4 regions of the Salinicoccus sp. CNSTN-B1 genome follow, and region 2 is predicted to be linked to each of the others. Evidence: riboswitches for the same ligand, from Rfam matches in the RefSeq annotation. Region 2 holds a riboswitch; each other region holds the start of a gene.
What was found. Region 2 has a riboswitch for thiamine pyrophosphate ahead of ACYF68_RS03120 (3-oxoacyl-ACP reductase). Riboswitches for the same ligand answer to the same signal wherever they lie in the genome.
Positions count from the first base shown of each region.

Region 1: another riboswitch for thiamine pyrophosphate. It lies ahead of ACYF68_RS11045 (thiamine phosphate synthase); the one in region 2 lies ahead of ACYF68_RS03120 (3-oxoacyl-ACP reductase).
Region 3: another riboswitch for thiamine pyrophosphate. It lies ahead of ACYF68_RS09510 (ECF transporter S component); the one in region 2 lies ahead of ACYF68_RS03120 (3-oxoacyl-ACP reductase).
Region 4: another riboswitch for thiamine pyrophosphate. It lies ahead of tenA (thiaminase II); the one in region 2 lies ahead of ACYF68_RS03120 (3-oxoacyl-ACP reductase).

Region 1 covers NZ_JBTWMN010000004.1:1,872,437-1,880,390, forward strand. Annotated here, with positions in the region: gene ACYF68_RS11020 (S8 family peptidase) at 1-112, shown strand, start outside; partial or broken gene ACYF68_RS11025 (ThiF family adenylyltransferase) at 261-1,258, opposite strand; partial or broken gene ACYF68_RS11030 (thiazole synthase) at 1,258-2,023, opposite strand; gene thiS (sulfur carrier protein ThiS) at 2,025-2,225, opposite strand; partial or broken gene ACYF68_RS11040 (NAD(P)/FAD-dependent oxidoreductase) at 2,188-3,324, opposite strand; gene ACYF68_RS11045 (thiamine phosphate synthase) at 3,317-3,910, opposite strand; TPP riboswitch at 3,962-4,071, opposite strand; partial or broken gene ACYF68_RS11050 (aconitate hydratase) at 4,494-6,427, opposite strand; gene ACYF68_RS11055 (AAA-type ATPase lid domain-containing protein) at 6,626-7,117, opposite strand; gene ACYF68_RS11060 (sigma 54-interacting transcriptional regulator) at 7,153-7,704, opposite strand; gene ACYF68_RS11065 (hypothetical protein) at 7,815-7,954, opposite strand, start outside.
Region 2 covers NZ_JBTWMN010000004.1:529,595-537,548, reverse strand. Annotated here, with positions in the region: partial or broken gene ACYF68_RS03145 (Y-family DNA polymerase) at 1-577, shown strand, start outside; gene ACYF68_RS03140 (amino acid ABC transporter permease) at 939-1,622, opposite strand; gene ACYF68_RS03135 (transporter substrate-binding domain-containing protein) at 1,637-2,431, opposite strand; gene ACYF68_RS03130 (DUF3991 domain-containing protein) at 2,876-4,024, opposite strand; gene ACYF68_RS03125 (IS30 family transposase) at 4,250-5,209, shown strand; TPP riboswitch at 5,431-5,533, shown strand; partial or broken gene ACYF68_RS03120 (3-oxoacyl-ACP reductase) at 5,636-6,384, shown strand; gene ACYF68_RS03115 (NtaA/DmoA family FMN-dependent monooxygenase) at 6,396-7,697, shown strand; partial or broken gene ACYF68_RS03110 (lipoate--protein ligase family protein) at 7,919-7,954, shown strand, end outside.
Region 3 covers NZ_JBTWMN010000004.1:1,603,851-1,611,804, forward strand. Annotated here, with positions in the region: gene mutL (DNA mismatch repair endonuclease MutL) at 1-136, opposite strand, end outside; gene mutS (DNA mismatch repair protein MutS) at 141-2,657, opposite strand; partial or broken gene ACYF68_RS09495 (YlbF/YmcA family competence regulator) at 2,837-3,247, opposite strand; gene ACYF68_RS09500 (energy-coupling factor transporter transmembrane component T family protein) at 3,371-4,162, opposite strand; gene ACYF68_RS09505 (ABC transporter ATP-binding protein) at 4,155-5,549, opposite strand; gene ACYF68_RS09510 (ECF transporter S component) at 5,555-6,133, opposite strand; TPP riboswitch at 6,204-6,294, opposite strand; gene ACYF68_RS09515 (ABC transporter ATP-binding protein) at 6,343-7,954, opposite strand, start outside.
Region 4 covers NZ_JBTWMN010000004.1:165,193-173,146, forward strand. Annotated here, with positions in the region: gene ACYF68_RS01035 (polysaccharide deacetylase family protein) at 1-94, opposite strand, end outside; gene ACYF68_RS01040 (TetR/AcrR family transcriptional regulator) at 188-778, opposite strand; gene ACYF68_RS01045 (YhgE/Pip domain-containing protein) at 928-1,506, shown strand; gene ACYF68_RS01050 (YhgE/Pip family protein) at 1,503-2,579, shown strand; partial or broken gene ACYF68_RS01055 (metal ABC transporter ATP-binding protein) at 2,782-3,527, shown strand; gene ACYF68_RS01060 (metal ABC transporter permease) at 3,524-4,369, shown strand; gene ACYF68_RS01065 (metal ABC transporter solute-binding protein, Zn/Mn family) at 4,407-5,309, shown strand; TPP riboswitch at 5,531-5,630, shown strand; gene tenA (thiaminase II) at 5,701-6,378, shown strand; gene thiD (bifunctional hydroxymethylpyrimidine kinase/phosphomethylpyrimidine kinase) at 6,379-7,173, shown strand; gene thiM (hydroxyethylthiazole kinase) at 7,177-7,954, shown strand, end outside.

The DNA of each region.
Region 1 (7,954 bases), 1.3 Mb from region 2:
CGTCTTCAATCACCAGTGGGGCTACATCAACGCCCAAAGTGCAGTCGATGCGGCCATACGCTACAAAGAAAATAAAAAACCTTCGGTTTCAATGGATGGGCCACCCTTATAGAATGAACGTGCAGATGAATGATGGACGAAAAACCTGCCAGCAGCCCGATTTCCTCACGGCTGCTGGCAAGTTTTCTTCATATAACATTGTATTAGGTCAATCTGGTCCGGACATAATATTTCCATTCTTAATGTGCTGGTCTGCATGATCATCTGATTGCTTTCATAAGCGTCTTATAGAAGTCAGAAGCGGCACCTTCTGATTCAAGTCCATATACATTCATCCGACCATCACAGAACATGGTCATTTTTATGCCTTCATACTCGAGAAACTTCACATAGGCATTCTCCTTCTTGATGTCACCGGGTAAGTACGCGGCGCTGTCGAATAGAGACCTTTTAAACCTGAATAGGTAGGCCCCACCGCACAAACTCTCAACGGGGTCAGCTTTTCTTCTGCTCAATGATCCATACTCATTTTTAACGCAGACCGGACAGTCCTCATCCTTCAGACTGTCGATGTCGACCGACCGGTTCTGCATCGTGAAGATATCCAGCGAAATGAGTTTTTTGGAGAATCCTGCGCCGGAAACATACCGCATCAATTCTCCAATCTCATAGCTTATCACCTGATGGATGGCCGGCGGAACCACACCGTTGACCGCACAACTTTCCCCGGTTTCAGGTATGGCGTTGAGCATGCATTTCAAACAGGGACCGGTATAATCCATTGCATAGATTGTCCCCCTGCTGCCGACAGCTGCGCCATAGACCCATGGAACATTGGCCTTATAGCATGCTTCGTTGATCAGGAACCGCATTTCGAAGTTATCCATGCCATCGAGGACGATATCCGGCTGATGCGTGGCCAGAAGTGCTTCTATATTGAGGGGTGTGATTTCTGTATACACCGCATCCACCTCGACATGCCGGTTGATCCGGCTGATCTTCTCTTTCAGCACATGCACTTTCGGGGACATGGATTCGGCATCATATTCATCATACAACGCTTGCCTGTGCAGGTTCGAGCATTCCACAATATCCATATCGATGATGGTCAGATGACCCGCCCCATACGGGCGAGCTGTTCCGCCAAATGGCTGCCCAATGCGCCAGCGCCCATAATCATGATCCGGTAGTCCATCAGTTGCTGCTGGCCGGCCTCTCCGAAGGGCGTGAACCGGACCTGCCGATTGTAGCGTTCCATCAGAGAAAACCCAGTCCATCAGCGGGACTCGATGCCTCGGCAGTATACTTCACCGGGATCCTTCCCGCTTCATAGCTTAATCTGCCCGCTTCTATCCCCAACTTCATCGCCTCGGCCATCTTCACCGGATCTTTTGCAGCAGAGACCGCCGTGTTGAGTAGCACTGCATCCGCACCAAGCTCCATCGCATGGCATGCATCCCTCGGGGAGCCGATGCCCGCATCCACAATGACAGGGATTTCAGCCTGTTCAATAATGTACCTCAGATTGAGGGGGTTGCTGATCCCCGCCCTGTACCTATCGGTGAGGCGAGCGGCATGATGGCATGGACGCCCAGTTCCTCCAGTTTTCTTGCCAGCACGACATCGTCTGAAGTATACGGACATACTGTATAGCCTTTTTGAGAAGTGTCCTGCATGCTTCATAGGTTTCGAGGGGATCGGGAAGTAGGGTCTTGTCATCCCCTATCACCTCGACCTTGATCATGTCGCACACACCCGCATGATCTGCAATCTCAGCGATTCTGACGGCCTCTTCAGCTGTCTTCGCCCCGGCTGTATTGGGGAAAGTGACAAAATTTTTCAGATCCACATCCGCCAGAGGACTCGGCAGATCCCTGTCGTAGAGGCTCATGCGTCTGACCGCGAAAGTGAGCACTTCCGTACCCGATGCCTCAATGGCCCGGGCCTGTATCGCTTCGTCTTCAAACTTTCCTGTTCCAAGCAGCAGTCTTGCTTTTAATTCAAACCGTCCTATTCTAAACATGTTATCCGCCTCCTACAAATTCCAACAGTTCCAGCCTGTCTGATTCTCTTACGATATATTCATTGAAATCCTTCTTCTTTACGAGCACATCATTGTATTCGACGACGATGCGCTCCACGTCCAACTCAAGAGATGCCAATACTTCTTCGATAGTCATCTCACAGTCAAATGTGAATGGATCCCCATTGATTGTACACTTCACTGTTTACGCCTCCTTTTGTTAATTGGAATTCCTTGAGCACTTCGGGCCTCTGATTTTTGATGACCCACTCCGCCACGAGTTCTCCGATGAGGGGGACAGCAGGATACCATTCCGGTAGTGGCCAGTGATGACAAAAAGGCCCGGCTCCAGCTCATCCATGATCGGCCTTTCGTCTGCGGTATATGGTCGGACCCCGACCATTTCTTCAACATCCGGCACGCGGCGAGGCAAGGTATATGCTCCTCTGCCTGCCGCTTCAGCCATTCCACGCCCGCATCCGAGACACCGACCGTAAGATCGTCGAAATAGCTGGTTGCACCGATCAGGAACCGATTCTTATTCTTCGGTACGATGTAGCACCCACTCGTTGTAAAAACCGTCTGTTCGAGCGCCAGGCCATCATGTTCGACGAGAAGAACTTCCCCTTTAACCCCCGTAACTGGCATGTCCGCCCTATATTCACCCAATAATTTCCCGCTCCATGCCCCGCCGGCGATGATTACTTTATCTGCATGTATCTCGCCGGATGAAGTGATCAAGGTATAGCCATCAGATTTTTTGGCCACATGGTGGACTTCAGTACGGCCAAAGCGGTCGATGCCCGATGCGGTGAGTGAGACAAGCAGTGCGTTTGTATATTTCCAGGCGTTGATCTGTCCGTCATCTGGTATATGGATGGCCCGGTTACGGTATGCCACTGCCCCCAGCGTCAAAGTCTCGAGTTCCGATTTGGACAATAGGCGGACCTTGGGATCCCGATAATGCAGAAAATCATATTGGGCGTCGAGACCCGGAATATCCTCCGCATGAGAGGCCATCTTGATCAGCCCGCTCCGTCTATACTCGATATCAATCCCATTTTCATCCATGAATTCCCGGCTCAAGGCTTCGAACTTATCCCTCGATGCGACTGCCAATCTGTATAGCGCGCTGTCCGCTTTAAATTCATTCTGCGCCCGAGCATGCCACCTGCTTTGTAGGAAGCGTGCTTCCCCGGCACATCACGGTCTATTACTGCAATCTTCATGCCTGACCGATGGAGTGTTTTTGCTATCGACATACCGATGACACCAGAACCGACAATTGCGACATCATACATCCTTACACCACATCCTTCTCACCGCCTTAATCTCTTCAATGCTCTGGTCCATGAATAATGAAATGGCACAGATACCGCTGAATCCGTCCGGCAGACTGTCTATCGTATAGTGGTTGATGCCGCCGATGGCCATTACCGGCATATCCATTTCCGTCGCCCGTTCCGTTTCTTCCCGGGACCTCGGCGGCACGCCCTTTTTAGAAGCGCTTTCAAAAACATGTCCGAAATGCACGTAATCCAGTCCATGGGACCGGGCCTTTCTGATACTTTCCACGGAATGTGTTGACATGCTTACAGTAACCTCTGGGTACTTGGCTTTATATGCATATGCCAACGGGTCGTCTTCCTTGAAATGGATTGCAGTGAGGTGGAAGGCTTCCAGCACACTCACATCACTATGGATAATCAACTTCTGTTTTGGAAAACCCTTATCCAACAGTCCATTGATGAACTGCTTCAGTTCTCCTGAATCCATGGGCGTCCTCAGCAACAGACGGTCGATGACAGGTGCTATGTCGATAAAGTGCCCCAAATCTTCAGCATTCAAAGTTTTGTAATGTGTAATCGCGATAAATATGGTTCCCACCCCAAATAAAAAAGCGTTATTTTTCTTGTAGAAAAATAACGCGTCAAGTTTCTTCAATTAACGTCACTTTCCTACGCCAGTATGAACTGGATCAGGTTCAAGGAATCCCAAAGTCACTACTTTGGTCTCAGCCTTTAACAAAGGCACTTCCAGTGATTTCGTTTCTTATTCAATTGATGGATCTTTCAGGCGAACTTTACTAGAGTATCGCTTTCTAATAAATATTCTAACCCATATCATTACATAATACAATCATTGGGATGCGGCCACTTTGTATGAAGAAAGCCGGAAGACCATTTGAAATCACACTTTCGAGGGCTTTCTCTGTGGCACTCACCCAATCGGGAATTGGCACAGCCTGTGCCATTATCCACCTTACCTACTCTGGCTGTAATGAGGGATCGGCCCATCCAAAGCTTTCTGTGCCTCAAAAAAGAAGGACTTCATGTTTTATCCAATCCAGATGGGATTTGTTTCATGACTGGCCCATCAGCGGCCGGTCAACTATGGATTAGGCCAGTATTGTATCAATATTAAAATAGTGGACGTGCTTTTGCACGCCCACTATTTTTCTGACCGTATCTTATTGACGCTGCTTCGCCCAGTTGATGATGCCGCCGGCGAGCAGGATGTCGAGGTCACGCCCTGTCAGACTGTGGTGGACAGTGATTTCTTCATCCGCGTCTTTCAGTCGGATGGTGAATGTGTCCGTATCCCGGATGGTCTGGTGGATATTGCGGAATTCCAGTACATCCCCTTCGCCAATCTTCTGGTGATCGGCCGGGTCATCAAATGTCAACGGCAGGATGCCGAAGTTGATGAGGTTCTGCAGATGGATCCGCGCAAAATCTTTGACCAGGACAACTTTCAGGCCGAGGTAACGTGGGGCGAGTGCCGCATGTTCCCGACTGGACCCTTGTCCGTAGTTGTTCCCGGCGACGATCATATGACCGCCTTCTTCACGTTTTTCTGCTGCCCGTTCGGTGTAGGTTTCATCCACTCCTTCGAAGACGAAGGAACTGATTTTCGGGATGTTACTGCGGAACGGCAACACCCTCGAGCCACCTGCCAGAATTTCGTCTGTAGAGATATTGTCTGCCATCTTAAGTATGACCGGCAAGTCGAAATTATCCTCTATTGGATCGAAATTCGGGATGGATGATACGTTCGGTCCTTTTTCCAGCTCGATGTTCTCTTTGTCCTTAGGCGGCGCCTCCAGCATCTCACCCTTCTTGACGGCAGCCGCCTCCGGAATTTCCGGATAGTCCATTTCCAGTGTCCGTGGGTCGGTGATGACACCGAACAAGGCAGAAGCGGCTGCTGTTTCAGGACTACATAGGAAGACACTGTCCTCTTTCGTGCCGGACCTTCCTGGGAAGTTACGCGGTGTCGTCCGCAAACTGTTTTGGCCGGTAGCTGGTGCCTGTCCCATGCCGATACAGCCGTTACAGCCCGCCTGGTGCATCCGTGCACCGGAAGACAGTAGGCTCGCGATATGGCCATTTTCGACCAGCTGCTGCAGCAACAATCTGGACGTTGGGTTGATGTCGAACGAGATGCCGTTGGCAATCGTTTTATCTTTGACGATCTCCGCCGCTATCGCAAAGTCACGGTAGCCAGGGTTCGCCGAAGAACCAATGTAAGACTGGTAGATCTCCTGACCGGCAATCTCTTCTACTGGTACGACATTGTCCGGACTCGTCGGTTTTGCGATCAGCGGAACCAACTCGGACAAGTTGATCTCTTCGTAGTCGTCATATTCTGCACCTTCGTCCGCCTTCAGTTCCCGCCACTCATCTTCACGCCCTTGCGTCTGCATGAAGCGCTTCACTTCCTCATCCGATGGGAAGACGGAAGTCGTCGCACCGAGTTCTGCGCCCATGTTGGCAATGACGTGACGGTCCATGGCGGACAGGTCATCAAGCCCCAGTCCGTAATATTCGATAATCTTGCCGACGCCGCCTTTGACGGTATGTCTACGAAGCATTTCCAATATGACATCTTTGGCGCTGACCCAGTCCGGCAGTTTGCCTGTGAGCTTCACGCCCATGATGCGCGGCATTTCCACATAATATGGTTCACCGGCCATAGCCATCGTCACGTCGATGCCGCCCGCTCCCATCGCAAGCATGCCCATACAACCGTTGGCACATGTATGACTGTCGGAACCGAGCAATGTTTTACCCGGAATTGATAACTCCTGCATATGCACCGGGTGGCTGACCCCATTACCCGGTCGGCTGTAGTGCACGCCGAACTTCTGCGCCGCACTGCGCAGGAACAGGTGATCATCCGGGTTACGGTGGTCATCCTGTATCAAGTTGTGGTCGACGTACTGAGCAGATACTTCAGTCTTCACTTCGTCAATATCCATCGCTTCCAGCTCAAGCATCACCATCGTACCTGTCGCATCCTGTGTCAGCGTCTGGTCGATCTTCAAGCCGATTTGTTCCCCAGGTGTCATATCCCCGACACCAAATGTTCTTTAATCAGCTTCTCTGCAACATTCATCTTCATGCATGTTTCCCCCTCAACCGATTTTATTTAATATAAAACACTCTATAATAGTATTATTCACTAAAAACTTACATTTAAACTGGATAATTGAACGATTATATTCTTTTACGATAAAAAACATCCTGCGACCAATGGTTTCTTGGTGACAGGATGTATATAGCTGAGAAATATTGCTTGTTATAGTTTGATGGGCGCGCTTTAAATCTCATTTCGCAAACTTTCATCTTCATCTTGTAGAAATTTCTCGCCCTTTGTTGAAATTGTCGTGCCCGCTCTCCCGACACGAACGTTCAGCAACCCCAATTCATTCAGAACATCAATCCTCAACCTGAGTTGCTGGTCTGACATTCTAATGCCGCCTGCTTCAAGGAGTTGCCTTATCTTTCCTCTACCATACGAAATATTTTCAGCCTTGCCCTGTTGGTATATTTTTAACATCTCAATGCTTTCAGCGAGGAAACCATGCTGCTCGATTTTTTTAACGATTTCTTTGGTATCTTCAGTTAGTTTATTTACATCTCCGTTATCACTATTGCTCTGTTTGCCCTTAAAGAAAATAGGCAAATCGTGAATCCCAATGAAATCCTGGTTCAAGCATGCGCAGTACGAGATTAGATTATATAGTTCTCTGACATTTCCTGGCCAATCATAATGATAGAACGAATCTAGTGCTTCTTCTGAGAAACGCATGCCCTCCTTATTCAGATGGTGCTTGAAAGCATCTATCAGAATAGGAATATCCTCTTTCTCTCCGCTATTGATGGGATGTTTAAAGTATATGAAGAAAGATGGGAGTAGAGCCTCTGGCTGAGGGTCCCGCCAGAATATAAAGTGAATGAATCCTCGAATGAGGAAGTGATTACTCGAATTTTACGTTTATGATTATCTGAATCTAGAAAGTTTGCCAGCTTATTTTGCATCAAATAGGGCAAACCCTCTATATTTTTAATATAAATTGTTCCATGTTTCTTCGCATTTAGCACACTTCCTCCCTTCTCCTTCTTACCAAATAAAGCTTCATCGATCATCGATTCATCCTTATCTAAACAGTTATAAATATAGAATGGGTATCTCTGATTATCCGATTCGTTATGTATCATTTCTGCCATCATCTGCTTGCCGGCGCCTGGTTCTCCTGTGATGTGGATAGTGTTCGATGTTTTAGCCATTTCTCCTGCAATTTTCAAGGTAGAAGCCATGACTGACGAATTGTAAGACACAGAGTCGAAATTTCTGTTCTTATTCTCATCGTAGACCTCTTCACGAGGTACTTTCATTTGATTGCTCGTCGCACTCACCATCGCCTTAATATAATGTTGCATCAATAAGGTGTATGCAATATCCAATTGGAAAATATTCTGTAAGTCCACGACCGTTTCAATGGAAATCACCCTCGGTCCGATATCCAATACTTTATTTGGAGTCTGTGGAACAAGGTTCGACTCCCCGGAGTGACCATGTAGTCAAAACTTCCAGTCACGTATTCTTCTCCAGAATATGGTATGAAGTTGTGGTTTGGCAGTATGT
Region 2 (7,954 bases):
AAGAGATTTTGGCATCATTGGTGTGGACTGGCACCTCCATGCGAATGGGATTGATGAAAGTGCAATAAGGGATAAACATATGGTACATCGTCCATCTATTGCGAAAAGTCAGGTGCTACTGCGAGACTATAAATTTAATGAGTTGTATGTCATCCTTTTGGAACACGTTGATGAAGTGACTTACCGTATTAGACGAGTCAAACAGCTCGCACGGACAGTTTCTTTTTCTATCGGTACAAAAGATAAAAAGATATATCGAAAACAACTTACGATAAAAGCAGGGACGAATCATTCGAATAGAATCGTCACATTGATATGGAATCATCTTAAAAAAGTGGCTGATCCATACGAACTATATAGAACAGTTAATATATCACTCACTAATTTGATACCGGACTCAGTGATGCAGTTATCACTGTTTGATACGGATGCAAACTTAAAAGAAGAAAAACTGCACGACACAATTGATAAAATCAAAAGACGGTTCGGAGAAGCCAGCATATTACGGGCGATCAGTCTAACCGATGCATCTACATTAAAGCACCGATCGAACCTTATTGCGGGGCATAAAAAATGATACAATATCATCGTCGCCTATACTTCCTGGGCGAACATCGACCAGGAAGGAGGTGAACACCATGGAACTGATTTTTGTTAACATCATTGCCCCAATTATCGCAGGGGCATTGTTGCGCTTTTTGTCTATTGGTTAGATAAGCGTAACAATAAGTAGGCGACAATAACCACACCAAAACCCCCAATCTATGCCAGTAGATTGGGGGTTCGGTGATTCCATGAAACTGATTTTTGTTACTTATATTATATCATTCCAATTAATAAAAATCAAAATACTAAGTGAGACGTTCTTGATATATTTTGTAGCAATGAATTAAATATATTTCGGATATCGTAAATCAGAAACAGGGATAGGGTTATCATTAATGCTCCATATACTTGCTAAATCGTTTTTCCATCTTTTCTTGCAATGCGGAAATAACCATACAAATAGGCCAGTAAATAAGGGCTACAAGAATATACATGGTCATCGAGTCATACGTGCGCCCAGCAACAATTTGCGCCTTTTGAAATAATTCCGGAACTGTAATAACAGCGGCGAGTGACGTTGCCTTCACCAAATCGAGATAAACATTTGTTAATGGCGGGATAGCGATTCGAGCAGCCTGAGGCAAAATGATCTTTCGCATTGTCTGCCAATATCCCAGATTAAGAGCCTTAGCCGATTCCCATTGCCCCTTATCAACACTACTTAGTGATGAACGGTTAATTTCTGCGATGAAAGCCGCGCTATTTAGGCCAAATGCCAGCGAAGCAGCTAAAAAAGCGGACAGTTCAATGCCAATCGCTGGCAGCCCTGCATACAGTATGAACAAAAATACAAGGATAGGTGTTCCGCGCATGAACGATATATAAAGACGTGACGGCCATCTTAAGATAATCCACTTCGAACCGCGCCCCAGAGCCAAAAAGAAACCTAGAACTAAGCCAATAACCATTCCAATAAAGGATACGGTTAATGTGGCTGGTACACCTTCTAAAAGGAATGGAAGACTATCCCATGCTAAATGCCAATCAAACAATCCATTCAACTGAACTTGATCCATTTCTAGGTCAAACACTAATCAATACCCTCGATAGTCCGAATATCGTCATCCGGCTTCTCTGAGACATCTTCCCCGGCAAAAAATTCTTCAGACAGTTCAGTAAGGGTACCGTCTTGTTTCATATCAGTCAAAGTCTTATTAATTTTGTCTTTTAATCTATCAGCATTTTTATCGATAACAGCATGCTGGTTAGATCGGTAAAATTTTAAATCTGGCTGAATCGTGACATCCAAATCGGGAAGTGCTTTTAGAGCCAGCAATTGTAAGTAATAATCATTAATCACAACATCCGTTCTGCCATTCTCAACATCTCTTAAATAGACATCATTCGTGACATTTCCATAGGTCTTGACTTCAGCGCCAAATTTACGGGCAATATCGCTGTATACCGTTGTTGCTGCACCACCAGCTGTTTTCCCTTCCAAGTCTTCAAGTGATGTGAAATCATCCACTTCATCGTTACGCACAACCATGGTCGCATAAGAATATTTATACGGCTTGCTGTAGGAAAATTTCTTCTTGGTTTCACCCCTTACTCCGGCCGGCGCCACATCAATCCGCCCTGACTGCAATGCAGCGAACATCTCGTCAAAGCCAAGTTCCTCAAATTGCACATTTAGATCGAGCCGTTTGCCAACCTCTTTCATCACCTCAACATCGTAACCAGTTAAATCATCAGAGTCTTCCGGATAATAAGAAGAAGGATACAGTGTTCCAGGTGTTCCGACAACCAGTTCTCCCTCTTCTTTTATTTTGTCCCATGTGTCATCATTAGCATGATTACTTGTCTGGCCACAGCCCCCTAACACAAATAGGAGACATCCAACGCCTACCAAACACCCCTTTAAACGCAACTTTCTCCCCTCGTTTCTAACACGTTTTATAAAAATTAACACGAATATTGTAAATGCTTTATGTCTTTAAAACAAGGTACTTATCACTTATTGTCAACAACATTAATAACTATACGCGATAAAAAACGGGGGCGTCAATAATTTTGTGTAAATGACCCTATCCCTTTTGAATTTCGTCAGCCAGTGTTTACTTGTTTAAACTTGTTCCTCCAGCGATTCAAACATCTGCAATAATTCCTGGTTTTGCCTTTTTGAAGCCTCTGTGGCACCGCATACCGAACTTATGGTTATATTTCCCATGATTTTTCACTATTTCCAGTGCTGAGAGAGCGATTCTAAGGCAAGTTAGTAATTTTAGATGGATAGTTGTCCATTAAAATGCGCTGTATGCGCCCAGATTTACAGAATATCGTTTACTTCTAATCCAGATGGCGATTTTTGTTTCGCTTCTGACTTTTCTTTTGAATTCTTTTGAGGGTACTGCTCTTGTGCAATAGATTTTGCGATTTTCCAAGAAGAGATGTCTTTACTATTTGTAGCCTCTTTAGACAACTTATCTAGGACTCGTTCATACTTAATCTGATAATCGATTGTATCAAAATATGTGTCCTTATCTAAAACGACTGGCTGATACTGCATTTTAACATCGTGGGATTGAATATTCGTCAAAATGTCATTAAAATCTTTCACCTGATGCCACGATTTCAAATCACTCGGTTCGCCCAGTTGTTCAAAATTTTGATGTCTCGGAGAAGCAACAAAGTTTTGAACGGTGCGATCACTTTCTCGATGTTCGATTTTATTGTTGATGTGTTCCAACATGAAGCTTTCTCCGCCGACATCACTATCTACCGCAAACACCACATTTTTTGGCGGTTGTTTGGTTTCTTCATAAATCTGTCCGATAGCATGATAATATGTCTGTGGTTTTAACCCAGTCATCGAAACCAGCCGTGCATTTGGCGGATTGTACATACTGACATGGCTTAATAAATCAATCGAGGATTCAAACACATACAGATTTTCCGGCCGTCCATTCGTAATATTGAAGCCCTGCTTTTCATCCGAATTTTTGACGACTTGTTTAAACCGTTTATCAGGTTGAGTGCCTTGCTTATCCATGCCGACGACTTCTTTATTTTTCGCCCACAAAAATACGACATTGTTATTGTGATCTTGCTGTATGAGTTTTTTATCAATGAGTGTATCTACTAAGTCTTCATTGATGCCCCGTTGATTAACGAGGTAATCTTTTGCGACGGAAGTATCTTCCGACAGCTCATCTGGCCGAAAGACAAAGGGTTCTTGTTCTTTATCGATATTGACTTCTGCGGTTTGGTACTCCTCATTTAAAGTGAGTTCTTTAATGGCACTTCTAAAGCTATAATCATGAACACTTCTTAAATAATTGATCGGATTTCCCTTTAAATCTTGTGAGTTCCAGAAGAATGAGTTATTTTGCTTATCAATCACAAAACTGTCATGTTCAGCGAGTTTTGCGTATTTATCCGATACGTGGATGACGACATCACCCTGCTTTTCAATCACATCAACGAGATCTGCTTTTTGAGCTTGATTGACCAGTTCCTTTGGTATCGGTTTTCTTTCTTTAAACAGTTGCTGTATCTATTTTTGAGAGTATTCTTTCATAGTCCTTCTCTCCTCTTTTTTAAGGATCGCCGATTGTAAAATTAAGCTAGACACATAAAGAAAGCCACTCGTGATACACTCAAAATGTATTTCCGACCAAAGAAATCATAGGAGTGATCACGAATGACCTACACCCATCTTAGCACGGATGAACTTGTAATTATAGAATCTTATTTCCATCAGAATGCCTCTGTATCAAAGATTTCAGAACAGATTGGCCGAGCACGTCAGACCGTCCACAATGTGGTCACTTTCCTGAAAAACGGTCACACCGCATTGGATTTCTATAAGCGCTACAAGGCAAACAAGCAGCGTTGCGGTCGAAAACAGACGGTGCTGTCGAATGATCAACGCGCATATGTGGCAGAAAAGGTCGCGCAAGGATGGACGCCGGATGTGATTGTCGGTCGCCGTGAACAGCCGATCAACTGCTCCAGCCGCACATTGTACCGCATGTTCAAGCGCAAAGACTTTGATGTTTCCACCTTGCCGATGAAAGGAAAGCGAAAACCCAACGGCCATAAGGAACGCCGTGGGAGACAGGCTTTCAGACGGAAACTCTCTGACAGAAAGACGGACTACCCAGCATTCAAAGAAGAATTTGGACATCTGGAAGGCGATACCATTGTCGGCATCCATCATAAAAGTGCCGTTGTGACACTTGTAGAACGGCTGTCGAAAGTGATCATTACCCTCAAGCCCGAGGGCCGGACTGCAAAGGATATTGAAACAGTCATCAACGCATGGTTCCATCAGATCCCCAGAAATGTGTTCAAATCCATTACTTTCGACTGTGGTAAGGAATTCTCAAATTGGCAGGCAATGAGCAACCGAAATGATATTGATATTTACTTTGCCGACCCGGGCACGCCTTCCCAAAGAGGATTGAATGAACATTCCAATGGACTGCTTCGGAAAGACGGCCTGCCCAAGCATATGGATTTCAACACAGTGGATCAGAGGATGGTTGCTTCAGTAGCCTCCAAGAGAAACCACATACCCAGAAAGTTTTTGAACTACCAGACACCGCTGGAAGCATTTATGAGTTACATGAATGTAGGCAGGCTGTCTAGCTTATTTTGACAAACGAAGAAATGAAAAATAACATATACAGGGGCCATTTCCATCAATGAACGACCCCTATATAATAGTAGAAACACGTTCAATATACTGCCGGACCTCATTAGAATTTTTTTGATTCACTTGGATGAGAAGTCCTGCTCAGCTTATTCAATAAATTTCAAAGTATTCACTATTTACTTGACGTATCTCTTAGAAGTACTACAATGATATTAAATAGAATAAATTTGCACTAGGGGCGTTTTTGTAAACTGAGATGAGGATAACCTCAAACCCTTTGAACCTGATCTAGTTAAAACTAGCGTAGGAAAGTGTTACTTCGATACAGCTAAATATCTATGCCTTTATAGGTGTATATAATTCGCTCTCGATACGTAACCTTCTTACGAAGGTTGCGTATTTTTTTTCTAAAATAGAGGAGGTATTTACTTGGCAAGGACAGTTTTAGTAACAGGAAGTGGCAGAGGTCTTGGTAGATGCATCGTAAAAAAATTGAGTGAAAAAGGCTTTAATGTCATCATTAACTACAATCGCAGCAAATCAGAAGCAGAAGCGTTGCAAAAGCAAATCGGACCCCAAGCAATTTCTATTCAGGCAGACGTTACAAATAGGAAAGAAGTTGAACAGTTAGTTAAAAAAGGGACTGAACATTTTGGGCAGATTGATGTTGTAGTAAACAACGCACTCGTAAACTTCAAGTTTGACCCAACTACTCAAAAAGCATTTAAAGATTTAACCTACAAAGATTATGAACAACAACTAGACGGCACGTTAAAAGCCGCGTTCAACGTATCACAAAGTGCCCTCCCCAATTCCTAGAGCGAAAAGAGGGTGCAATCATTAGCATCGGAACGAATCTATATCAAAACCCTGTGGTACCATATCACGAATATACAACAGCAAAAGCTGCTTTAATTGGGTTCACCAGAAATGTTGCAGCAGAGCTTGGTCAGCACGGCATCCGAGCAAATATCGTTTCGGGCGGATTATTGAAGACAACAGATGCAAGTGCAGCCACAACACCTGAAGTATTTGATTTAATCGCACAATCCACACCATTGAGGAAAGTCACATCCCCTCAAGATGTTGCGAATATGGTGGTTTATCTTTGTTCCGAAGCAGCAGATGGTATTACGGGGCAGAACATCACGGTGGATGGCGGCCTTACTATGAACTAGGGGGATATATTATGATTAATCCGAAACAGTTAAATATAGGAGTTTTATTGTATGGTGTAGGACATCATCAGGCAGCATGGATGACAGCAGATTCGAGCATAGATGAATTTACGACAATTGGATACTATGAAAATTTGGCGAAGATTGCTGAACGTGGAAAATTCGATGCGGTATTTTTCGCAGATGCACAAGCCTTCCCTGCTTATAGTGCTACGGAATTGCCAACGAGTTATTTTGATCCAATAGTTGTATTAACTGCCATGAGTAATGTCACAGCTAACGTTGGACTTGTTTCAACTATTTCGGGAACGTTTAATAACCCGTTTACTTCAGCAAGGCAGTTACTCACACTGCAGCATATAACAAAAGGACGTGTGGGCTGGAACCTGGTGACATCAATGTCCGATTACGAAGCACAAAATCACAGTATGCTGGAATTACCGGAAAGAGCAGTGCGTTATAAGAAAGCAGATGAATTTGCAGAAGTCATGGATAAATTATTTGAATCGTGGTCCATTGATGACTATAGTCCAGACAGAGCGAACAATAAAATCACCAAAAACGATAACATTCAACCGTTCAACCATAATGGAGATTACTTCCAAGTAAAGGGGCCATTAACCCTGCCTTTAGGAAAGGAAGGAAAACCGGTTGCGATGCAAGCAGGGGCATCAATAGAAGGCGTGGCACTTGCTGCGAAATATGCCGATGCAGTCTACTCAGTTGCTTGGAACTTAAGACAAGCAAAAGCCTATCGTGAGAAATTAGATCGGGCAATAAGAGAAAGTCATCGGCCAGACTGCTCAATCAAAGTGTTTCCAGGTCTAGTGACTTATGTGGGTAAGACAAAAGAAGAAGCACAAGAAAAGAAAGCGAAATTAGACGATTTACTGCCAATTGATACTGCGCTGAAGCAACTCGAATTCTTTGTTCAGCAAGACACAAAATCGTGGAAACTCGATGAAAAAGTCCCTGCATTGCCCCCAATCGAAGAATTCACAGGCCCAGTCGGGCGTTATCAAACTGTGTTAGAAATCATAGAAGACAGAAATCCGACAGTCCGTGAACTACTCGGTTACCTAAACGCTGGAGGCGGACACTTGACACTTATTGGTACGCCTGAAGAAATTGTCGATGAAATCGAAAAATGGATGAAGGCAGGTGTCGCAGATGGTTTCAACTTGATGCCGCCAACACTCCCAGGCAGTCTGGAAGATTTTGTTGAATTCATCATTCCAGAAATGCAAAAGCGCAAAATTTTTAGAAGAAATTACAATGGAGAAAACTTAAGAGAAATGCTATCATTATATTAATATTTCAATTTTTATTTTGAAGTACCGAAAATTTTCAACTTTCCAGGTACTTTAAGTTTTGAAAGTAAATTATTTGATAAATATTAAAAAAATCACTGTTTTATAATAAACTGTGATTCACTTCTTTACTTTCACTCAAGGAATTTAATAATAAGAAAATATCTGCATTTTTTCTATCACTTTAAAAAATTAGGTTGGATCTAATAAGGAGGAGGGTTATGATGCCAGAAGAATGGGGATTTTTGAATACAGGACAC
Region 3 (7,954 bases), 1.1 Mb from region 2:
ACACTTCTATTTCAGCCGCATTCGCATCGAGGGAGTTCTCCAAAAGTTCTTTGACGACTGAACTCGGACGCTCCACCACTTCGCCTGCTGAAATCTTATTCTGTATGGCACTCTCCAATACTTTTATGGTGCCCATCGGATCATTCCCCCTTCATTTCATTCTGCAGTTCCTGCAGTTTCATCAAGGCATCGACTGGCGTCATCTGATTGATGTCGACGTATTTCAATTTCTCCATCACCGGATGCAGCTGTTCACTCTCGGTATCGTCAAGGGGCAGTGCGAGCTGCTGGCTTGCCACCCCTGTACCGTCTTCAAAGGTTTTAAGTAGTTCATGTGCCCGCTTTGTAACTGCATCAGGCAGTTCTGCAAGCTTTGCTACTTGTATGCCGTAACTTTTTTCGACGGCGCCTGGCTTGACCTTATGGAGGAAAATCAGTTTACCGTCATATTCAGTCGCTTTTACATGGACATTCTTCAAATGTTCGAGCTCACCGCTGAGCCGGGTCATTTCGTGGTAATGCGTTGAAAACAGTGTTTTTGCACCAATATTGTCATGGATATATTCAAGCATGGCCTGAGCCAGTGACATACCGTCATAAGTAGATGTCCCACGGCCGATTTCATCAAATATCAAGAGACTGTTTTCTGTCGCATTAAGCAACGCTTCATTGGCCTCCATCATCTCAATCATGAATGTCGATTTGCCACTCGCCAGATCGTCGCTCGCGCCGATGCGTGTGAATATCTGATCGAAGATCGGCAGTACTGCAGATTGTGCTGGTACATACATTCCGATCTGGGCCATGATGCTGATGATGGCGGTCTGACGCATATAAGTGCTTTTACCGGACATGTTGGGTCCGGTGATAAGGTAGATGAAAGTTTCATCATCCATGTCGAGCGAGTTCGGAACATAGGTGTTCTCCCCGATCACTTTTTCAACGACCGGGTGACGTCCTTCCTTGACACTGAGTTCACCATCGCTGAATGCGGGCCGGACAAGCCTGTAGTCATTTGAAACAGTAGCGAAGGACACAAGGCAGTCAAGGGTACTGATCAATTCGGCCGTATACTGCAACCGCCCGATGAACTGTTCCATATGTGTCCTTAGTGCAATGAACAAGTCATATTCCAGTATGATGCTTTCATCATGCGCACTCAGAAGCTTGGATTCCATATCCTTCAGTTCCGGAGTGATGAAGCGTTCAGCATTCGCCAGCGTCTGTTTTCGCTGGTAATCGAATGCTTCGGCATCGAAGTTGACTGCACTGCCCTTGGATATTTCAATGTAGTAGCCAAAAACTTTGTTGAATCCTACCTTGAGTGTTTTGATGCCGGTCTTTTCACGCTCGCCTGCAATGTAGTCATCAAGCCACTTTCTGCCGTTGGTGGCGATGTAGCGATATTCATCCAATTGTGCATCATATCCCGTTTTGAATATGCCACCTTCTCTTATGGTTTTAGGTGGTGTATCGGACAAACTTTCTTCCAGTACCTTGTGGACATCATCCAACACATCAAAATCCTTGAATAACGGCGAAGTGGATAGTCCTGTTCTTTCAAGCGTATCGGCTATACTAGGCAGACCTTCAAGAGAATCTTTAAGCTGGACCAGATCTTTTGCATCGATGTTGCCGAAACTCAGTCGTCCGACCAGCCTTTCAATGTCATACACATTATTCAGTAATTCCCGGATATCCTCCCTCTCCAGAAAGTTTTCAAGCAACACAGCAACAGCGTCCTGCCGCTCCTGGATGAGCGCTTCTGATAACAGGGGCCTTTCGATCCATTTGCGGAGTTTGCGCTTCCCCATAGGTGTTTCGGTACGGTTTAGATACCAAAAGAGGGAACCTTTCACTTTTCTCGTCTGAAGGCTCTCGAGAAGTTCGAGGTTGGAGATGGCGGCATAATTCAGCTGCATCGTCTCATTGAGTCGGTGCTTTTTGACCTGTCTGAAGTGCTTCAACTCTTTCATGTTGTGTGCATTGATGTAGGAGATGAGAAGATCCAGTGTCTCCTTCTCCGCTTCACTTATACCATCATCATAATCCAGGCTGAAATGCCCCTTTGCCTTATACGGCGTATTGATTGGAGGGTCCCGGTAGATTTCTGATAAAACTCCCGTTATCTCTTCTTCCACAACGATCTCCCGTGGATTGATGCGCTCAATCTCACTTTTTAAAAGGGCGAGTTGCTCGGTTGTGAATGCCTGTATCTCACCGGTTGATATATCGGAGTAGGCGACAGCGAATGCTCCATCGTTTTCCCCGATCGCCAGTATGTAGTTGCTCCGTCCATCATCCATGCCAAAATCGTCTATCAGAGTACCCGGTGTAATGATGCGCACAACTTCACGCTTGACCATGCCTTTTGTTTTTTTAGGGTCTTCCATCTGTTCGCATATCGCAACTTTGTAGCCTTGATTGATGAGGCGTTCGATATAGCCATCAGCCGAATGATACGGCACCCCGCACATCGGAATCGGATCTTTCTTCTTATCCCTTGAAGTCAGTGTAATCTCCAGCACCTTACTTGCTGTAATTGCATCTTCATAGAAAAGCTCATAGAAATCACCGAGCCTGTAGAAAAGCAGTGTATCAGGATGTTCCTCTTTTATATTCAAATATTGTTGCATCATAGGTGTAACTGTAGCCATTTAAACACTTCCATTATCGATTGAAATATAACTGCATTATATCACGTGTCGCTTCCATTGTTTAACCTTACCGACTGTTCTTGCGTCAACGGCTCTCACCATATCCACACACGACAAGCGAAAAAGAAGCTGCATACCCTAAAGGGATATGCAGCTTCTCGAATGTCTAGTCTTTTCTGGTTCGGCATGTTTTCCATTGCCGCGCCCGTTTCACCTTGGAGCAGATCTCCACCGGTTGAGGTGATGATATCGTTTGTTACAGTCTGGCTGATTGCGTGGGATACCATCTGAAGGAGTTCATTTACTTGTCCTTGGGACTCCTTGAACTGGTCGACAATCGGCATTTCATCGAGCTCGGCTTCGATTTTCTTGATCTTCTCCTCAGTCATCTGATAGGCCCGTTCCTTACCGTAGTTCTGGAAATTGACCGCCTGCTTCTGGAGACTCTTCAAACTGGCCATCTTTTCGCGCACTTCTTTATTTTCATGGATTTTGGCTTCAGCTTTTTTGAAAAACTCCACCTGATCGGTTTGGGCGATCATCTTCCCAAGATCTTTCGCTTCATTTACAATATCGTCCTTCGTATACATTCGACTGCCACCTTTTCATATTTTGCATCCGGCTTTCATTTATAGCAGATGATATTTTACGGATTATTAAAATCTCCTATCAGTATATATCTTTTATCGCTATATTTCAAAGCGATTCTTTCATTATCTTGCATCGGATGTACCAAAAGGTGTTATCCACTGCCCTGAATAGTAGGATGCAATGAGACCTACGGCAATGAGCGCTATAAAACAGACGTCATATCCGGAAAATCTTGTCTGACGATAGTAGGTCCTAGCCCCATCATCGAATCCTTTCGATTCCATCGCCACCGCAAGACGGTGGGCCCGTCGGATACTCTGACTGAGCAATATCACCACCGTACTCGTGAATCCCCTGAGCCCTCCGATATGCTTTCGGCTGATCAATGAACGGCGTACCTTGCGTGCCCTCCTCAAGGTGATGAACTCATTGACTATAACAGGCAACATACGAATCGAGGCCATAAATGAATAGGCGTACTTCGGCTTTACTTTCGCCTGCTGCATCATGCTGTAGAATACATCGGTCAACCTTGTGGTAAAAATGATGAGTGAGCCGAAGAATGACAGCGTCAGGCCACGCATCGTAATATGAAGTCCCCTCACTATACTTTCCTCAGTGATGTGCACGAGACCGAATTCAAATAGAGTCGTGTCACCTTCGCCATATAAAATCATATATGCGCTGGACACAAGCCCTGTTAAAACGGTGACGGCAATCAGCAATGCTTGATACTTGAGTTCAATTCCACTCATGACCAAAAATAATAAAAGCATCCAAAGTGACAGATGGAATAGATGGTTCGGATCATGTATCAATACTACTGCTATAAATAGACAGATTGCCGCCACTATTTTAGTGAGCGGATTGGTCCTATCTATAAATGTGGAATAGCGTTTTATGGATTCAAACACCGCCACCCACCTCTTCCAACATACCATTATGGATTTTCAGGCGCCGCGACGGATAGCGTTCTTTTATTTCCTTGTCGTGGGTGATCATGATGATCGTCGTACCGTCTTCGACCAGCTCATGAATCAGTTCGAGCAGTTTGAATGTGTGGCGCGCGTCCAAGCCGAAGGTCGGTTCGTCCAAAAAGATGATCTGCGGGATGCCACCAAGTGCGGTTGCGACACTTAACCGCCTCTTTTGGCCTGTTGATATTTCAAGCGGATGCAGTCTTTTGATATGGGATAGACCCATCCGTGAGAGCACCTGTCCAGTCTTCTTCTCAGCTGCTGATTCATCATGATGCATTTCCAGATTGATGAACACTTCATCAAAGACACTGTTGGTGATGAATTGGAGCTCGGGGTTCTGAAAAACCGGATAGAGTGCCCCTTGGAATTGTTTGGTCTTTCGTATAGGACGGTCTTCGAATATGACTTCTCCTCGTGTCTGCATCAGCTTCATGACTGCCATCATGAAACTTGATTTTCCGCTCCCATTCTCCCCTTCCAGTGTAATCCATTGCCCTTTAGGAATATGCAGATCATCCACACTGAGCAGCTCGCTTCCTACTCTATTTATCGAAAGGTCATTAATCTGGAGAAGCGGGGCGCCATTATCTGTGCTTTTGGTGAATCGTGGGGCATTCTGCCATGAATGTGGATGCCACACTCCTAGAGCATCCAAAGCTTCCCTATTGTCACTTAACATCTCACTTGGTGTAGCGGAAGCGACGATACAGCCTTCATCATTCAACAAAATAATCCGATCCACTCTAAACCACACGTGTTCAACCCGGTGTTCGACAATTACTACGGTACGCTCTTCCCACACTTCCTGAATCATTTCCCATAAAGAACAGGCAGTGTTTTCATCCAACATGCTTGTCGGCTCGTCGAGAAAGAAAGTATCGGCTTTCTGCAGCAATGCAGAAGCAATCGCCAGTTTTTGCTTCATGCCTCCCGATAAGCTGCTGATTTGGGTCTCAAGAGGCTTTCTCAAACCCACTGCTTCTAATGCTGACAAGGCATTCGAAGTCATATCGTCAATATGCACTTGATTGTTCTCCATTATGAAAGCAAGTTCTTCACCGATTGTAGGCATGGTGAACTGGGAATCGGGATCTTGAAAGACCACAGCACCCCCATCAGGTAAATCCATATGGTCCGCTTCCAGCAGTGCATCAATGACGCGTGGCATGAGGCCACTCAATATATTCAATAACGTACTTTTTCCGGAACCACTTGGTCCCACTATCAGAACTTTTTCACCTTTTTCTATCTGCAGGTTCATGTCCGTAAACAATGGGTCATGGGCACCTCGAAACTGCAGTGCCATATTCACCACTTCCATCCCATCTATGCCTCCTTTTCTATTTCCTTATACTGACCGAGCAGTTTAAGAACACCCGTCTCAAGCAATGCTCTATAGAGGATATGCGCAAGCCACCCTGCGACCACTGCCCCACTCAATATCCTGAAGCCAGCCATCAGAATCAGGTTCCATGTCTCGAGATGGGCAAGGTAACCATAGTACCAGTCCAATGGCAGTGTAGAGAGTGCCGCTGCTGTTCCCGCTGATACAGCGACCATCAACGCTGTACTTTTATATCGTACAATTGCAAAAACAAGTTCACAGGCCAACCCTTGTATAAGTCCATAGATGATAAGCATGACATCGAACTGCAGCAGGACTATGGTTTCAGCCGAGGCTGCTGCAAATTCCGCAATCAATGCAACCCCCGGTTTTCTGATGATCAGATATACGACTACAGGGGCGATGAACCACATCCCGTAGACCAATTCATTCAGATGGATGCCAAGAGGCTTCAAGGCTGTGTAAAAAGCGCCCCAAACCGAGTAGATGACTGCGAATACCAGTGAAACGACGACGGTCACCAAAACGTCCGTCAATGTTAATGCTTTTCTTTTCTTCATTTTGATACCCTCCTAAAATTATTAGAGAATAAAAAAGCACACCACTAATGTAGTGGTGTGCATATTAATACTATGTAATATGCCACTTCCCTACGCTAGTATGATCTAGATCAGGTGATAAGGGTAATTCTCAGTCCGAAAGGACACCCCTAGTGGTGTGCTATTATTCAATTGAATATATGATAGCGTATTCTCAGGCTTTTGTAAAATCACTTGTTGTCCGCAATCATCTGATGATATCTGCCACCCGCTTCAAGCAGTTCTTCTTCACTGCCGCTTTCAACGAGTTCGCCGAGTTCCATGACGAATATACGATCCACGGCTTTGATTGTATTCAATCTATGCGCGATGATGATGCTTGTACGGTCCTTCATCAATCGTTCAAGCGCCTCCTGGATCTTCAGTTCCGTAACCGTGTCTATGCTGCTCGTCGCCTCGTCAAGAAGCAGTATCGCCGGATCAGTTATCAGAGCTCTCGCTATGGAAATGAGTTGTTTCTGTCCTTGGGAGACGAAGCCCTCATCGGCCTCGAGCACAGTATCATAGCCATTTTCAAGCTCTATGATGAACTCATGAGCATTAGCGAGTTTTGCCGCTTCAATGACTTCATCGTCTGTCGCATCCAATTTACCATATCGTATATTTTCGCGGATCGTCGCCTCGAACAGGTATGGATCCTGAAGCACAAACGCCGTCTGTGAACGCACTGCCGTACGTTTATAATCCAATATGTTCCGGTCGTCGATGCGGATTTCACCCTCGTCTGTCTCATAGAAACGGGCAAGCAGCTGCATGACCGTCGTCTTGCCTGCGCCGGTCGCGCCGATGAGCGCAACCGATTCGCCGGCATCGATCTTGAAGCTTAGTTGATTGATCGTCGACTTCTCTTGATCAGCATCATAAGAGAATGAGACGTCGTCAAATTCTATTTCTCCGCGGATCGTCACATCCTCGATATGACCTGCATCTGTTTCAGTCTCCGAATCGATGATTCCAAAAACCCGCTCTGCGCCGGCAAGAGCCGACAGCACCTGGTTGAACTGGTTCGAAAGGTCAGCCAGGGGCCGTGTGAATTGGCGGGCATATTCAGCGAAGACGACAATCGTCCCGATGGTCACAAGCCCGTCTGTATAGAACACAAGCAGGCCACCGGCCCCGGCAACAATCGTAAAGCTGACATTATTCAGCATGTTCATGATCTTCGGGATCAGACCTGCATACAGGAAGGCCCAAAAAGTGATCTCCCTCAAGTTCGCCGCCTTGTCGCTGAAGTTGCGGATGGCCGTTTCTTCCTGCGAAAAGACTTTAACGATTTCCTGTCCGGATACCATCTCTTCGATATAGCCGTTCATTTCACCCGTCGCCTTCTGCCTCTTTTTATAGAGCGGTCCCGTTCGCTTGGTGATGAATGCCACCGCCATGATCAATAACGGTATGATGGTGACGGTCAACAGCGTCAGCAGCGGACTGAGGTAGAGCATCACGCTGATTGTACCAATCAGCGTCACGACGCTTGTCGTAAATTGGATGAATGAAGTGTTCAATGTCTGCGAAATGGTTTCGATGTCATTTGTCATCCGACTCATCAGCTCGCCATGCTGCCTCTTGTCATAAAATTTTACAGGAAGCTTCTGCATGTGCGAAAACAGCCGCGATCGTAGCTTGAATATCGTCCTCTGCGATAAGCCCACCATAAAGAAGGCTGCTGTGTACTGTATGGAGGAGAGGAGGATATAGACGACCAGGAGGAAAAGTAGTATGCGGCCGAGCCCGTCAAATTCACGTGGTACGAAATAATTGTCCACGATATAGCCGACCAGG
Region 4 (7,954 bases), 360 kb from region 2:
CTTTTACAGAACTTGTATTCTGCTCTGCCTTTTCGGGGGATTGGCATGCCGCCAATATAATGATAATGGTAAATAGATACAGTAGTTTCTTCAATTCAGTCACCTTCCGCCCACTCTTCAGTTCTGGGTTTACATATTTATCTTGCTATTGCTCGGACAAACCCTTATTCAGCTTATCAGCAGCGGTTCATATATCAACTGCCTTAAACACGCCATTTATGGTGAATGTTTCAATTAGACCCGCCATCTCTTCGGTTGATTCCTGACAGTCATTTTTGAGCCATTTCAAAAATATGCCCATATGTGCATTCGTCACATATGTTATCAAGTAATCCGTAAACCCTTCCGAGTTCAAATCCACACCGAACTCCTCACTCTTCACTTTATAGAAATCATACATATGACGGGAAAAATACTTTGCAAACTCTGTGGTACCCACACTGTTGGCTACCGTCAACACGCGTATTCGGTTTTCCTTAAGGTACTCAAAAACTTTCAGGATAGTCTCTTTAATCTGGCTTTCTGCAATTTCACTGTAGCTTTCACCCACAATGTTACCGTACAACAATGCCTCGATGTCAGAAACAAGCGCGACTTGAAAACTCTCGATCAACTCATATTTGTCGCTGTAATGGCTATAGAAAGTTCCTCTGTTGATCATCGCTTCATCACTTATATCTTTTATCGTAATATTTTCAAATGACTTCTCTTTCAATAGCTTGATGATTGCATCATCTATGCTTTGTAATGTTTTCTGTACCCTTAGATCTTTCTTCAAAAATACCCAACCTTTCTTAGTATTATGTTGGTTATCCTACACAATGGATTATATTAACCATTGAACAATAAGTAAAACGACATATAATATTTTATTGTACACAGTGTTCATTAATTATATTTTAGCACAAATAATGGAAAGGTGATTCAATGTTCCAAGATTTTAAATTTATCTTCAAAAAACCAATGCTTCTAACTTCCCTTCTCGTCATTTCTTTATTACCAGTCATATATGCATCCATCTTTCTCGGTGCCATGTGGAATCCCTATGATCGTACTGATGATATGGCTTTCCATGTCGTGAACGAAGATAAGGGTAACGAAGATATTGATCTAGGCGCAGAAATAGAAGAGGAACTTAAGCGGAATGATCAGCTTGATTGGCAGTTCACCGACTTGAATGAGGCCAAAAAAGCGCTGCAAAAAGGGGATTCGTACGGTTATCTGCGGATTCCTGAAGATGCCTCCGACAATGCAATGACTTTTTTGAGTGATGATCCGAAACCAGTAGATATGGTGTTGAAAACGAACCCAGGGCATAATTTCATCGGCTCGATAATGTCTGAACAGGCAGGTTCCATGCTGACGGATACTGTAAAAACGAGCGTCACTGAAACTTATACATCTACACTCATCGGCCAACTGAATGACCTCTCGGAACAAAGTGATGAAGCCAAGCAGGCATTGGCTGATTTAAAAATGGCGCCCATGATCTCAATGATGGATTGATCGAAGCTGAAGAAAGCACTGCCCAATTGAATCAGGGCTCTGCTGAGGTTAATGAGGGGGCCGCTCAGCTCAGTCAGTCGTCAAAAGCACTTCATGATGGTGAAACGCAGTTCACAGGACAATTGGAACAATTTTCACCAATTCTCGGCAACAATGCCCAGGCGGTCCTGGGTGCACAAAGAGAACTGGAAGACGGTGCAGGGCAAATTGAAGCGGGCAGTTCCCAGTTGGCTCAAGGAGCTAGCGAATTGAATTCCGGTTTATCACAGCTTGAGTCTGGCACAGGGAATTTGGTAGAAGGTTCGGGAGAACTTGCTGGTGCACTCGATGAAATTGATACAAGGTTCAACGAAGTTTTATCCCAGTTGGACGAAAACGATATTGCATTTACAGAAGATGGTGCAAAAGCCATTGCCACACCCGTCAATCTGGATATTGAAAGTATTGTAGATACTCAGAATTATGCCCAGAGCTTTGCGCCGCTCATCATTGCAGTAAGCTTGTTCATCGGCAGCATCACCTTCAATGTCGTCTATCCGATGAATAAGATTTTTGAAGACAGACAATCTGTACTACGCCAGTGGGTGAGCAGAATCTCACTGTTCCTTAGCCATGCCTTATTGATGTCGACACTGTTATATATTGTAATTGTCTGGATTATGCAGATTGAAATCGCCAGTCACGGGAAATTTTTCTTGGCCATGCTAGTGTGGTCGACTGCCTCCATTGCAATGATTGGACTGCTTGTCATGATTTTTGGGAATTTCGGGAAGTTTTTAGGCATTGTACTGCTCATCATTCAATTATCATCAAGTGCCGGTACTTTCCCGATCGAGACCTCAAGCGATTTCTACCAAGGACTCTATCAAGTGGTGCCGATGGCCTTTGTAGTGACCGGTTTCAGGGATGCAGTGTTCAATCAAGGATTCGATTATAATTTCAGTACGGTGATCTATGTATTGCTCGTGACGATACTGGCAGCTTTCATCCTCATATCATTAGTGCTGCTATTGAAGAATAAAATGCCGAAGTATGAAGAAAAAGTCAATAAACTAAGCAAATTTGAAAGTTGATTCTAGCAGGGGCCTACTAAACAAAGTAGGCCCCTTTTTGATGTAATTTACTTAAATGACTGTAAATTTGCATATCTTTAGTAATTTTATTTGTAAAAACCAATTACTTTTGTTATAGTGAATTAAGTTTAGGGAGCCCTAACTTAGGGACCCCTAATATTAACTATCCCAGAGGGATATATAGTAATAGGGGGATCACGTTTTGGAGCAGTCACTCGACGTTAAAGATTTAACCGTTTCATATTCTAATAAAATTGCCATAAAAAACTTTGATGTTTCAGTGGATTCGGGCAAACTGATCGGCATTATCGGACCGAACGGTTCCGGAAAATCAACATTTGTAAAATCAGTCCTTGATTTGGTGCCAAAAGATTCGGGGAGGTACAGATATTTGGAAAATCCATCGATAAAATCCGTAAGAATATCGCCTATATTCCTCAAAGATCACATATAGATTGGAATTTCCCCATCCTGGTCAAAGACACGGTGATACAAGGCACCTATCCTAAATTGGGCCTATTCAGCCGCCCTAAAGAGAAAGAAAAGAAAATAGCCATGGAAGCATTAAAAAAAGTCGGAATGGAAGAATTCGCCGATAAACAGATAGGTGAACTTTCAGGTGGACAGCAGCAAAGGGTGTTCGTAGCGAGAAGTCTCTCTCAAAATGCCGATATCTTATTCATGGATGAACCATTTGTTGGAATCGACATCCACAGTGAGGAAGTCATCATCAAAATTCTGAAGGACTTGAGGGATCAGGGAAAAACGCTATTCGTCATCCACCATGACCTGACCAAAGTAGAAGATTATTTTGATGACTTGATCTTAGTGAATGGCGGTCTGGTTGCTGCAGGGCCGGTTGCTGAAGTGTTCACCCCAGATCTGATGGAGAAAACTTTTAATGCGCCATTAGCTGTTTTAGAGAACATGGGAGGTAAACTATCATGAGTTTTTTGAATGACCTATTGTTCTATGATTACCTCCAGAAAGCCTTGATCACTTCAATAATGGTCGGCATCATATCCGGTGTAATCGGCAGTTTCATCGTACTGCGCGGAATGTCGTTGATGGGGGATGCCATTTCGCATGCAGTACTGCCTGGCATCGCCATTTCCTACATGTTGGGTATTTCGTATTTCTATGGTGCTGTAGTAGCAGGAGTGATCGCTGCTGTGGGTATAGGTGGCATCAGCCAAAACAGTAGAATCAAGACAGACGCTTCAATCGGAATAGTGTTCTCAACTGCTTTGGCTCTAGGGATCATACTGATTACAAAAGCGCAGAGTGCAACAGATTTGACGCAGATACTGTTCGGTAACGTCCTGCATGTCAGGACTTCCGATATGTGGATCACTGCAGGGGTCAGCCTTCTGGTCATCGTCATTATCGTGGTCTTCTATAAAGAACTTCTCATTGCAACATTCGATGAGACGATGGCACGGGTTTATGGCTTGAACACCCGTTTCATCCACTATGGTCTGATGGTACTGCTGACACTTGTTGCAGTCGCCTCCCTGCAGACAGTCGGGGTGATACTGGTAGTCTCCCTGCTGATTACGCCGGCCTCGACCGCCTATCTGCTGACGAACCGCCTATCCATCATGATCGTATTATCTTCAATTTTTGGAGCCAGCGCTGCAGTGGTCGGCATCTATTACAGCTACATGCATGATCTGCCGTCCGGCCCTATCATAGCGATTGCTTCTGCCATCCTCTTTGTATTGGTGCTGATTTTTTCTCCAAGGCAAGGCGTACTGTGGCCAAAGCTTCGCAAGATGAAAAAATCATAATTGATGAGCCATTATAAATTTTTAGGAGAGATTAAACATGAAGAATAAGATTACTTATCTGATCGGCCTGTTGATGGTCGTACTAGTGTTGAATGCTTGTTCAAATGAAAGCAGTGCTGCGGGTGAAGCGAATGAGGATGATAAATTGAAAGTGGTCACATCCTTTACGATTCTAGAGGATCTCGCCCGTGAGATTGGAGGCGAGGATGTCGACATTCATAACCTCGTACCGACCGGCACGGATCCCCATGAATACGAACCACTTCCTAAAGACATGAAAAAGGCCACTGACGCGGATATTCTTTTCTATAATGGCTTGAACCTTGAGGGTGGTGGAAATGGTTGGTTCTTTAAAATGATCGATTCCGTCAATCAGGACCTAGACGATGTCTACTCCCTATCAGACCGCATCGAACCGATGTACATCACTGATGAAGAGACCCAAGCAGAAGAAATCAACCCGCATGCTTTCATCAGTCCTAAAGTGGGGATAAAGATGGCAGAGGATATGCGTGACGCTTTCATTGAAAAAGACCCGGAAAGAAAAGAAAACTACGAGAAGCGGGCTGACGAATATCTTAAACGATTGAAAGATGTAGAAGGGGAGTACCAACAGAAGATAGATGACATTCCGAAAGAAGGTCGGGTACTTGTTACAAGTGAACGCGCCTTCCAATATCTTGCCAGTGATTACGGTTTGAAGGAAGGGTATATATGGGCAATTGATACTGAAGATACCGGTTCACCCAACCAGATAAATTCACTTGTTTCATTCATTGAAGAAAATGACGTGCCTGTACTCTTCATCGAATCGAACGTCGATCCGCGTCCGATGGAGACCGTCTCCGATCAGACGGGCGTTCCTTTTCCAAAAAACCCATCTATTCCGATGAAATTGGAAAACCGGGAGAAGAAGTGGACACCTATATCAAGTATCTGAATTACAACATCAATCTGATCCATGACGAGTTGAGCGCCGAGTAAAAGATATGGCCGTGTGGCCATATCTTTTTTAATGGTTGATGACCCTCGATGTTCTATCTATCATTGATGTCGTCAAATTTCCCGGGAAATCATTGAAACACATTGACAGTCTGATGACTCATATCCATATTTGACTTTGAGGAATGAGTCGGCTAACATGATAATCAACTGAATACGCAACACCACTAGGGGTGCTTTTTAGCTGAGACGGTCACAGACCGATCCCTTTGACTTGATCTGGATAATGCCAGCGTAAGGAATGTGGGATGGTCGGACATATCCTGTCTTCATACTAAACCCATTTCCTACGCTGGAAATGGGTTTTTATCATTCTAAATAGGAGGATTATGATGTTAAGTACACAATTGAAGCAGGATGCAGAGCAGTTTATTGACGAAATATACGGGGATGATTTCATCCAGGGGCTCATAAATGAAGATATTGATCACGCTTCACTCATCCACTATCTTCAGGCAGATGCATTATATCTTGAAGAATTCGCAAATATTTATGCCATGCTGATCTCGAAGACCACTTCCAAGGACATGATGGAATATCTTCTCGAAGAGATGCGTTTCATACTTGGGGGAGAGGTCGAGGCACATGAAGTTTTGGCAAGAGCTGTAGGAAAGCCATATGCAGAAATCATAAAGGATGGAGAATGGTATCCTTCTGCCGATCATTATATTAAACATATGTACTATAACGCCTATGCTAAGGAAAATATCGCATTCACATTAAGTGCCATGGCACCGTGCCCCTACATCTATCAAAAGTTGGCGGAAAAGGCGATGGCGCAAAACGTATTCCAGGAAAACCACCAATACCGGGGATGGTTCGAATTCTACAGTAGCAATATCGATGAGACGGCTGATGTGATGTTCAACGCCATCGACAAAGAAGCGGAGAATATGAATGATGATGAAATAGGCCTGCTGCGCAAAAATTTCAGAGAGAGTGCAGAGCATGAAAGGCGGTTCTTCAATATGGCGATGACAAGAGAACACTGGGCGGGGTGGATATGAATGTCTAGAATGCCCATTGCGTTGACTGTTGCAGGGACCGATCCGACTGGCGGCGCTGGTGTTTTGGCTGATATCAAAACCTTCCATTCACAAGAGGTGTTTGGAATGGCTGCAATCACCGCCCTGACCGCACAAAATACCATCGGCGTCCAAGATGTCCATAATATCCCGGGACAGTTTCTACAGGAGCAATTGGACAGCATCTTTTCCGACGAAGTACCAGACGCCATGAAAAGCGGCATGATTGCCAACGAAGAGATGATGGCAGTCATAAAAGAGTGTGTTGAACGCCACCAAGTCCCCTATATCATCGATCCGGTCATGATTGCCACAAGCGGTGATCCACTCATAGATGGAGATGCTGCTGAATTTCTCAGAACACAGCTTTTACCCCTTGCTTTGACCGTTACACCAAACATACATGAAGCAGAGAAGATCAGTGGCCAACAAATCAGTAGTGAGGGGGATATCAAGAAAGCTGCCGATATTTTCCTGAATGACATCGGGGTGCAGAGCGTTGTAATAACAGGCGGACATCTGGATTCAGGCCCCACAGACTATTTATTTACTGCAGACAACGCAATAGAACTCAGTGAAACGCGTATCGATACAACCAACACACATGGCACAGGATGCACATTTTCAGCAGTGATGACAGCAGAGGTGGCCAAGGGGAAATCAATCGAAGAAAGTTTCCGTACCGCTAAGCGCTATATCACTTCGGCAATCAGACATAACCCAAATATCGGAAAAGGTAATGGACCGGTCAGCCATTTCAGCTATAAAGGAGAGTAATTCATGGATAATGTAAATAGACTCAGAGAGATGAACCCGCTTGTTGTCTGCATCACAAATGATGTCGTCAAAAACTTCACGGCTAATGGGCTCCTTGCGATTGGCGCTTCGCCACTTGTAGGCGGGGAAGTCGCAGAAGCTTCAGATCTGATGAAATCCGCTTCTGCACTCCTCATCAACATCGGTACTGCAGATCAATCCAAACTACAGGTCATGGATGAGATGATGAAGGAAGCAAACAGGAATGATGTGCCGATTGTATTTGATCCAGTCGGATTTGGTGCTTCACGCTTCAGAGTCGAGATTACAGAACAATTATTGTCACGCCATAAAGTTTCACTCATAAAGGGGAATCCCGGAGAGATGCATGCACTATCAGGAGCTGAAAGCAATATGAAGGGGGTCGACTCTAAAGAAGAGACTCCTGCCGAAGAAATTGCAGGCAAGGCCTATGATCGGTACAGGACCCCTGTACTTGTTACAGGTGAGCAAGACGCCCTTATGACTGACAGCGGACTTTCGATAATGGGTAACGGCCATGCCCTACAGGGGAGAGTGACAGGCTCAGGATGCCTTCTTGGTGCAATCATCTGTGCATTCCTTGGAACCTCAGACCGGTTTGATGACCAGTCCATCATCGATGCGGTCAGCTATTATAACCTGTGCGCTGAGAAGGCGGCTTTGGCCCAAGAACATCCAACCCCAGGTACATTCGCCACAAGGCTGATCGATGAGCTGTATTTGAATGATGACAACTTGCTCAAAGAACGGAATGTAACGA